3 regions of the Cupriavidus sp. FW305-26 genome follow, and region 1 is predicted to be linked to each of the others. Evidence: predicted binding sites of a transcription regulator. Region 1 holds the regulator's gene; each other region holds the start of a gene.

Region 1 (3,270 bases):
CGCGGTGAACGTTGCCGTTCTGCGAGGTCACGAGCTGCTTGTAGCGCTCGATCATGGCCGGCACTTGTTCGCTCTGGTCCGGATGGACGATGAAGACGATTTCGTAATGACGCATTGACGCTCCTTTTGGATTAGCCACCCGGGCGTCACGAGTCCGGTGTGGCAAGGTTGAATAGCCTTACATTATAGCGCGCATGGCAGCAAGTGCGCAAGCCGCTGATTACACAGGCAAATCAGGCGTTGGCAAACACGGCCTGCAGCCTTGCCGGATCCCGCGCCAGGCCTGAGTCGGCTGCCAGCGCCAGGGCCAGCAGCACGCGCGCCTTATAGGGATTGAGGTCCGTTGCGGAAACAAAAGCTCCATCCGTCGGGCTGAGCTGGGGCGGAATCGCCACATGGCCGGCCCCGGTGCGGGAACTGCGCACCACGGCCACCCCCGCGGCAGCGGCATCGGCCAGCGCCCCGGCCAGCACCTCATGCACCGAGCCATTGCCGGCGGCAGCCACCACCAGCCCGGCTATACCCGCGCGGACCAGCGCATCCACTGCCACCCTGCCCGGCTGCGCGTAGCTCGCCACGATCTCCACCATCGGCCACGCCGCCGGCATCGGCCCGATCACCCAGGCCGCGCGTGGCGCGCGGGCGAAGCGCACGTAGTCGTCCTGCACGAAACCCAGCGGCCCGCAGGCCGAGACAAAGGCGTCCACCGCCGACGTGTGGGCCTTGGCCACATCCCGCGCAGCGTGGATCTGCTGGTTCAGCACCACCAGCACACCCTTGCCGCGCGCATCGGGATGAGCGGCCACGCGCACCGCATCCAGCAGGTTCAGCGGCCCATCGGCCGACAGCGACGTCGACGGCCGCATTGCCGCTGTCATCACCACGGGCACCGGACACGATTGCGTCAGGTGCAGCGCCATCGCAGTTTCTTCCAGCGTATCGGTGCCGTGGGTGATCACGATGCCAGCCACGTCGGGCTGCGCGGACCAGTGCTCAACCCGCGCCGCCAGCGTTTGCCAGAGCGTGAAGGTCATGTCCTTGCTGTCGACCTGGGCCACCTGCTCGGCCTCGATGCGAGCCGCCGACTGCAGCGCGGGCACCGCTGCCAGCAACGACGACACCGGCACGGTCGCCGCCTGGTAGCGTGCGCTGCTGGCAGAGTTTCCGGCCGCGCCAGCAATGGTGCCGCCGGTGGCCAGTACGACGATGCGAGGCAATTGGGTCATGGAGCGTGCAAAGAAAGTGGAAAGGCAGGAATGGCGATTGTAACGGGCGCGCCCCGCCTCGCCGCGGCTCTCGCCGGTGATCCGCATTCCGTCCATGAGACACGCCCCAAAAATTCTGCTTGCGCTCAGGCCGATACTGTATAAAATCACAGCATACTGTTTAAACATACAGTGCCCGGTCAGACGGATGCAGGATAAAGGATCGACCGATCCTCTTACCCGAAACCCCGCGACCCCGCACGGAACGGCGATCCCATGGCGACCCTGACACCCCGGCAGCAGCAGATTTTCGATCTGATCCGCAACACGATCCGCCGCACCGGCTTTCCGCCCACGCGCGCCGAAATCGCCGCAGAGTTTGGCTTCTCCTCGCCCAATGCCGCGGAAGAACACCTGAGGGCGCTGGCACGCAAGGGCGTGATCGAACTGACCCCGGGCGCTTCACGCGGCATCCGCCTGAAGGTGGCACGCAGCGATTCGGAAATGCCCGACCAGTTTTCGTTGCCGATGGCCGGCGTGATGCAGCTGACGCTGCCGCTGGTGGGCCGCGTTGCTGCCGGCAGCCCGATACTCGCCGCCGAGCATATCGACCGCCAGTACCAGGTCGACGCCTCGGTCTTCGACGAACGCCCCGATTACCTGCTGCGAGTGCGCGGCCTGAGCATGCGCGATGCCGGCATCCTCGACGGCGACCTGCTGGCCGTGCGCCGCGCCAGCGAAGCCGCCAACGGCAAGATCGTGGTGGCGCGCCTGGGTGATGACGTGACCGTCAAGCGCCTGCAGCGGCGCGGTGGCCATATCGAACTGATCGCAGAAAACCCGGACTTCACCAACATCATCGTGGAGCCTGGTGAGGAGTTCTCGCTGGAAGGCATCGCCGTCGGGCTGATCCGATCTTCCGGCTTCTAGCCGGGCACCGCAGGCCAACCGCCTGCGCGGGCCCACCCGCTTCCATTGCTTTGCAGACGCCGCCCGGCTTGCCGGGTGTTGACCCCGCTTTGCCTAAAAGAGGTGCCACCATGCCGCAAATCCACCAAGTCGCCGCCCGTCGCCCGGTCAAGCCCGTGCCGTTCCGCCAGAGCAAGGGCGTACGCGTCTACCAGGGTACGCAGCGCCGCACCATGGTCGGCAGCATGGCGGCGATCTGCCGCATGCTTGAACTCGAAACCGCCGAAAAGCTGGCCGCCTGAAATCTGCCGGCTGTCTCCTAGCAGCTGCGGGCGCCGCCCTCAGCTACGCGGCGCACACGCCTTGGCTTCGGCTTCCAGCTCCGTCGGCGTCAGCTGCGGGAACCACGTATCGCTCTTGCGCAGCTCCAGCGCCGTACCATCCGGCTTCGCCGTCAGCGAAATCAGATAGGCGTATTGGTATTCACCGCCAGACGTGGTCTGGCCGATGCGGATCTCGGTCTGGCTCTTCGCCGGATAGTTGACGACCGCGGCGTCATCGCCCAGATTGTTGCGCAGGCATTTCGCAACCTCACCCATCTTGGCGGGCGTGAACAAGCGCATCGGCGCACGCGCGCGAATGTCCTTTTCAGAAGTGCCGGTGGCACACCCTGCCACCATGGCTGCCATCGCTACGCCAACCGCTGCCGCTCGAACAGACATACCGCCCCCGGGAAATGCAGAACGGCGCCCTCGCGAGGCGCCGTTCTGGGAAATGCTTTGGGGTGGCTGATGGGACTCGAACCCACGACGACAGGAATCTCAATCCCCGCATCAATCGCCATTTTCCCCTTTGGAATCAACGCTTTCGGCCTCGTTTTTTTCCCATGAACGCTCAATTTTTCACAAGCATTCATGCGGCTTCTACGGGTGCCGTGGGAAAAATTGTAACCCGTGCGAGCCCCATGCGCCACCTCAATTTTTGGCCCGCAAACGGCGCCCCTTGCCTGCAGCAACCCCCGAGACATACCCGACCACCACCGGCGCAAACTTTCCGTAGCCCGCCTTGTACGCGGCTTTTTTGCATGATTTTTGCATGGCGGAGCAAGGAGGGGATGACCACTGTGGCCGAGATCTGGCGGAAAGAAGCAGTGATC
Region 2 (3,270 bases), on a different contig from region 1:
CCACGCGCCAGCATTTCAGATCGTCCTGGGCGGGCGGCCCGAGGACCTCGCCGGTGCGAAGACTGAAGCAGGCGTGATGCCACGGACATCGGATCGTATCGCCGACCAGCAGGCCGTCCGCCAGTGGCCCGCCATAGTGGGTACAGGTCGCACCGATGGCAAACAGTTCATCAGCCCGACGCACAAGCAAGACCGGTTTGCCGCCAACCTGGCCTGTGACCGTGCCGCCGTCAGCAAGGTCAGCCAGCGGCACGCCTTGGGTGAGATCGGGCTTATCCGTGGAGGAAGAGCTTTTGGTCATGGCGTCTCTCCTTGCCGGTCATGGCACAGGGCCATTATCGACCTCGAGGCCGCCAAATGAAAGGCGCATGCAGCGTAACAAACTGCGCGACGGCACGGATATTATTCACGCATGGCCAGCCTCCTTTCCTGACGAAGGGTCATCCGGATGAATACCCCATGAACAGACCCGCCCGCTTCGCTATCGGCAAGCGCATCGCACCCACACGCTTTCTGCTGTGCGGCGCCATATTGATCGTTGCGACCTTTGCCGCGGGTGCGCTCGGCGCAGAGCCACGCATCGCCCTGCTGATCGGCTTCGATCTCGCGGCCCTTGTCTTCCTTGGCGCCGCGCTGCCGCTGTTGCGCGCCGATGCTGCGGCCATGCGGCGCACGGCGGAACACAACGATGCCAACCGCACAGCGCTGCTCACGATCACCGTGCTGCTCTCGATGGTGATCCTGGTCGCAATCGGCACGCTGATCGCGCGCCCCGAGACACCGCACTGGGCCGACATCGCGCTGATCGTCGCCACGCTTATCCTTTCCTGGCTTTTTGCCAACACCGTTTTCACGCTGCACTATGCGCATCTCTACTACCTCCAGACCGCCACCGGCGACCAGGGCGGGCTGCAGGTGCCGGGCGTGCAGCACCCCAGCTATTGGGACTTCCTCTATTTCAGCTTCACGCTGGGCATGACTTTTCAGACTTCTGACGTGACCATCGCCGGCGCACACATGCGCAGGGTGGTCCTGGGCCACTGCGTGGCCGCGTTCCTTTTCAACATGGGGATTCTGGCGTTCACCGTGAACGCCCTGGGTGGCTTGTAGCCAACTTGGCCTTTCGCCCGAAGTGTTCCTGGACAAACTCCTTGCATCCCTCTGGATACTGTATATATTTACAGTACCTGTATGGATGAACAGTAGGAGTCCCGTCCATGGAACACCTGATCCGTGTGCAAAACGACTATGACCGCCAGGTGCTTGCCTGGCTGCGCGGTCGCATCGGCGATGCCGCGCTACAGACCGCGGCGCTGCGCCTGGGCGGCCAGCGCAAGCCTTATCTGTCAACGATCTGCCGCAGCCTGGGCATCCGCCCGCCCAGCCGGCGCCAGTTCGCGGCCGAGGCGGCGCGCATGCACCGCGCGGTGGGCGATACCTACCTGGCCCGTATCCGCGAAATCCTTGGCCAGTCACCTGCCGAAGCTGCGCTGCGCCAGTAAGCAGTAGCCGATCACCGGCCATGCCGGCGCCACCAAGCTCGCGCCGGCCGTATCATGAAGCCCCGTTGCCGTCACACGGCACGGGGCTTTTTTCATCCCTAGCCAAGGCCGATATGAGCGAGCACCGCATCCCTACCGCCGCCCTGCACCAGTGGGTGGCCGATCTCTGGCTTGCCGCGGGCAGCAGCGCGCAAGAGGCGCGCCTGACGGCCGACCACCTGGTCGGCGCCAACCTGAGCGGGCATGACTCGCACGGCGTCGGCATGATCCCGCGCTATGTGCTGGCCTGGCAGGCCGACGAGCTGCAGCTGAACCAGCAGGTCAGCGTGCTGCACGATGCCGGCAGCATGCTGAGCCTGGACGGCAACCGCGGCATGGGCCAGGCGGTGACGGCGCAGGCCATGAACATGGCCATCGGCCGCGCGCGCGAGCATGGCGTCTGCGTGATGGGCCTGCGGCAGTCGCACCACCTGGGGCGCGTGGGCCACTGGGCCGAGCAGGCCACCGCCGCCGGCATGATCTCGATCCATTTCGTCAACGTGCTGTCCAAGCCCATCGTGGCGCCGCACGGCGGCTACGACGCGCGCTACGGCACCAACCCGTTCACCATCGGCGTGCCGGTGGCGGGCGAGCCGCCGCTGGTGCTGGACTTCGCCACCAGCGCGATTGCGCTGGGCAAGGTGCGTGTGGCCCACAACAAGGGCGTGCCGGTGGCGCCCGGCTGCCTGCTGGACGCGCATGGCGAGCCCAGCGCCGATCCTGCCGTGATGTACCCCGCCGACGGCGCGCCGCAAGGCGCGCTGCGGCCCTTTGGCGAACACAAGGGCCATGTGCTGGCCGTGATGTGCGAGTTGCTGGGTGCCGCGGTCACCGGCGGCCACACCATCCGCCCCGAAACGCTGCGGCATGAGCACGCGGTCTGGAACAACATGCTGGCGATCGTGTTCGATCCCGCGCGCCTGGGCAACAGCACGTCTTTCGGGCATGAGGTGGCGGCGTTCGCCGACTGGATGAAGGCCTCGCGGGTGCAGCCGGGGCAGGATGGCATCCGCCTGCCGGGCGAGCCCGAACGGGCCTGGCGCGCCGCCCGCGCCACTCATATGCCGGTCGACGCCGGCACGCTGGCGCAGCTGGACGACGCCGCGGCGCGGGTGGCGGCCGCGCGCGCCGGCGCGCAGCCTGCGCCGGGGCCGCTGTCTGCGCTGGCGTGCGACTGACTATCATCAGAGATGAACCCGGCGTCGTGCGCGACGCACGGCCGGCCTGGCGCCTGACCACTACCGGACACTGACATGAGCAAGATCGGCTTTATCGGACTTGGCGTGATGGGCAAGCCCATGGTGCAGCACCTTGTCGACGGCGGGCATACCGTGTTCGCCCATACGCGCAGCGGCGTGCCGCAGGACCTTCAGGATGCCGGCGTGAAAGCCTGCGCCAGCGCCGAGGAGGTGGCGAAGCAGTCGGAAACCATCATCCTGATGCTGCCTGACACGCCCGACGTGGAGCGGGTGCTGTTTGGCGAGAAGGGGGTCGCTGACGGCCTTGCCGACACGGCAGGCGGCATTACCGTGATCGACATGAGCTCGATCTCGCCGATCGCCACGCGCGAGTTCGCGCGCTGCATCGAAGCGCTCGGGGTCGACTATATCGATGCGCCGGTCTCCGGCGGCGAGGTCGGGGCCAAGGCGGGCACGCTGTCGATCATGGCCGGCGGCAAGCAGGAAGTATTCGACCGCGTGCTGCCGATCCTGCAGCTGATGGGCAAGAA
Region 3 (3,270 bases), on a different contig from region 1:
GCATCCGGCTGGCCAGGTCCACCGGCGCCAGCGCGGGTCTGGCCGGCCCTTCGCCCGGCATCGGCGGGGGTGGCCACGAGCGGCTGTAGAAGTTGGGCATCACGCGGTTGGGCAGGAAGCGCGTGCGCGACGCATACACATGCCGGTCGCCGAAGCCCACCTGCTGGTGCACGTAGAAGCGCTGCGGCACCACGATGTCCAGGTGGTCCCTGGCCCGCGTCATTGCCACATAGAGCAGCCGCCGTTCTTCCTCGATCTCTTCGGTGGTGCCGGTCGCCAGGTCGCTCGGCATGCAGCCGTCGACCGCATTGAGCACGTACACCGCCTTCCATTCCTGGCCCTTGGCCGAGTGGATGGTCGACAGGATCAGGTAGTCCTCGTCGCGCGAGGGCACGCCGGATTCGTCGCTGGAGGCGCTGGGCGGGTCCAGCGTCAGTTCGGTCAGGAAGCGCTCGCGCGCGCCGTAGGTGGCGGCGATGCGCTCCAGCTGCTGCAGGTCGGCCTGGCGCGCGGCGGCATCGTCGTGCAGGCGCTCCAGGTGCGGCGCGTACCAGGCCAGCACTTGCTCGAACTCCGACGGCCACGGCGAGGTGGGCGCCATCAGCGCGCGCGCCAGCGCCAGCAGGTCGGCCCAGGCGGGCGCTGCGGCCGGCGGCGGCTCGAATTGCTCCAGCGCGAACAAGGGCTCGGTGGCCAGCGCCAGCGCATCGAGCACGCGCGCCGCGGTCTTGGGGCCGATGCCGGGCAGCAGCTGCAGCGTGCGGAAGCCCGCCATGCGGTCGCGCGGGTTCTCCAGCCAGCGCACCACCGCCAGCGCGTCCTTGACGTGGGTCGATTCCAGGAATTTCAGCCCGCCGAACTTCACGAACGGGATATTGCGCCGGGCCAGCTCGATCTCTACCTGCGCGCTGTGGTCGGCGGCGCGGAACAGCACCGCCTGTGCCATCAGCGTCAGGCCGGCCTCGCGCCGCGCCAGCACCTGCTCGACCACGTAGCGGGCCTGGTCGGCCTCATCGTTGACCACGATCACGCCGGGCTTTTCGGCCGAGGCGCGCTCGGACCACAGGTCCTTGGTATAGCGCTCGGCCGCCAGCCCGATCACGGCGTTGGCGGCCTGCAGGATCGGCTGCGTCGAGCGGTAGTTCTGCGACAGCGTGACCTGCTGCGCGGCCGGCGTGAACTGCGCCGGGAAGTCCAGGATATTGCGCACGGTGGCGCCGCGGAAGGCGTAGATCGACTGCGCGTCGTCTCCCACCACGGTCAGGCCGCGGCCGTCCGGCCGCATGGCCAGCAGGATCGACGCCTGCAGCGCATTGGTGTCCTGGTATTCGTCGACCAGCACGTGGTCGAAGCGCGCGCCCATGTCCTGCGCGATGGTGGGCTCGGCCATGGCCTGCGCCCAGTACAGCAGCAGGTCGTCATAGTCCAGCACATGCTGCTTCTGCTTGGCCTCGACATAGCCGGCGAACAGGGTGCGCAGCGCATCCGCCCACATCGCGTAGCGCGGGAACTGCTGCTTGAGCACGTCTTCCAGCGGCGCCTGGGTGTTGACCACGCGCGAGTAGATCGCCAGGCAGGTTTCCTTCTTCGGGAAGCGGCTGGCGGTTTCCGACAGGCCCAGGTCGTGGCGCACCACGTGCATCAGGTCGGCGGCATCGCCGCGGTCGCTGATGGTGAAGGCGGGCGACAGGCCCAGGGTCTCGGCGTATTCGCGCAGCAGGCGCGCGCCGATGGCGTGGAAGGTGCCGGACCACTGCAGCGCCGCGCGCCCCGCGCCGGTCTGGGTGCCGAGCGCCTGGTCGACGATGCGCTCGACGCGCCGTCCCATCTCCGCCGCGGCGCGGCGCGAGAACGTCAGCAGCAGGATGCGGCGCGGATCGGCGCCGGCCAGCACCAGGTGCGCGACCCGGTGCGCCAGCGTATTGGTCTTGCCCGAGCCGGCGCCGGCGATGATCAGCAGCGGCGCGTCGCTGCCGTGTTCCACCGCGGCGCGCTGCTCCGGGTTGAGTCGGGACAGGTAGGCGGGGACATCATCGGCTCCAGGGGCAGCGAGGTCGGCGGCGGGGGCTAGGTCCAAAGTCACAGGCGGGGCTCGGGGAAGGCTCGGAAAACTCAGAAAAAGGCTGGCGCCAACTGTATATCCATACAGGGATGTCGCGCAACCTGCTGCCCTGGCGATCATGCGTAAAAACAAAAAAAGGTGCTCGATGAGCACCTTTTCGCTGCGGTTGCCGCCGGGAGCGTTACGCGGACTTTGCCAGCGCGCCATCCAGCAGCTTGTGCAGCGCATCCCACTCGGGCTCGCCCACATAGCGCTTCAGGATGCGGCCGTCCTTGTCGACCACGAAGGTGGTCGGCGTCAGCTGCACATTGCCGAAGGCCCTGGCCGCGGCGCCGTCGGAATCCATCGCCACCTTGAACGGCAGGCCGCGCGTCCTGGCGTAGTTCATCACATACATGGGCGGATCGTAGTTCATCGCCACGGCGACGAATTCCAGCCCCTTGCCCTTGAACTGCTCATAGGTGCGGACCATGTCAGGCATTTCCTTGACGCAGGTGGCGCAGCTGGTGGCCCAGAAGTTGATCATGTAGACCTTGCCCTTGAGGTCGGCGGTGCTGACCTTCTCGCCCGACAGCAGCGTGAAGGTGGCCGCCGGGGCCGTATTGGCCGGCGCCAGCGCGCGGTAGCCGAACCAGCCCAGCAGCGCGAGCACGACCACGGCCGCGACGATGGGCCAGGGCTTGCGGGAGGATTTGGTGGCAGGGGCAGCAGTGGTCATGGAATCCGGGTCAGGCAGGTTCGGTCAGCAATGGGACATTCTAATGCCGCAGGCGTTCGCGCGCTGCGCGGGGCCGGGCTGCGGCAATCCGCCGCAAGCGTCCCGATCGATTCAGCGCCGGACGGCGGCGCGTGCCTGGTCCAGCGCCTGTTCCAGGTAGGCGCCGTAGAAATCCGGCTGCATGCCGCGCAGCGGGCCGGCGGCGGCGCGGCCCTGGCGGTCCAGGAACAGCACCGTGGGCGCCACCCGCACCTGGTGCGCCCGGGCCCACGCGCGCGCGGTGGTCAGGCTGCCGTCGGCGTCGCGCAGCGGGGTGTCGGCGGTCATGTCGAGCTCGCGCACGGCAATCTCGCCGGCGGCGGCCTGCGGGCCCAGGTAGTTGCTGCGCACGGCATCGCAATAGCTGCAGCCCGGCATCGACACCAGTACCACCAGCGGCTCGCCGCGGCGAGCGGCCTCGGTGCCGTGGGCGGCCAGGTCGGTGGCCGGG

Evidence for each region. Region 1 encodes LexA, which represses DNA repair genes until DNA is damaged. Its sites were predicted from a motif close to ACTGTATNNNNATACAGT; they were not measured.
Region 2: the regulator LexA is predicted to act here: its motif matches at 1,168-1,185, upstream of AC3WQZ_RS21230 (CppA family protein).
Region 3: the regulator LexA is predicted to act here: its motif matches at 2,133-2,150, upstream of AC3WQZ_RS34475 (ATP-dependent helicase).

The regions. Positions count from the first base shown of each region.
Region 1 is NZ_JBYTAH010000025.1:70,301-73,570, reverse strand. It holds gene rpsF (30S ribosomal protein S6) at 1-115, opposite strand, end outside; gene AC3WQZ_RS15865 (asparaginase) at 234-1,226, opposite strand; gene lexA (transcriptional repressor LexA) at 1,482-2,135, shown strand; gene AC3WQZ_RS15855 (hypothetical protein) at 2,246-2,416, shown strand; gene AC3WQZ_RS15850 (hypothetical protein) at 2,456-2,803, opposite strand.
Region 2 is NZ_JBYTAH010000041.1:11,955-15,224, forward strand. It holds gene AC3WQZ_RS21220 (FAD-dependent oxidoreductase) at 1-301, opposite strand, end outside; gene AC3WQZ_RS21225 (DUF1345 domain-containing protein) at 358-1,110, shown strand; gene AC3WQZ_RS21230 (CppA family protein) at 1,218-1,502, shown strand; gene AC3WQZ_RS21235 (malate/lactate/ureidoglycolate dehydrogenase) at 1,616-2,719, shown strand; gene AC3WQZ_RS21240 (2-hydroxy-3-oxopropionate reductase) at 2,795-3,270, shown strand, end outside.
Region 3 is NZ_JBYTAH010000121.1:10-3,279, reverse strand. It holds gene AC3WQZ_RS34475 (ATP-dependent helicase) at 1-2,083, opposite strand, end outside; gene AC3WQZ_RS34470 (TlpA disulfide reductase family protein) at 2,244-2,780, opposite strand; partial or broken gene AC3WQZ_RS34465 (SoxW family protein) at 2,892-3,270, opposite strand, start outside.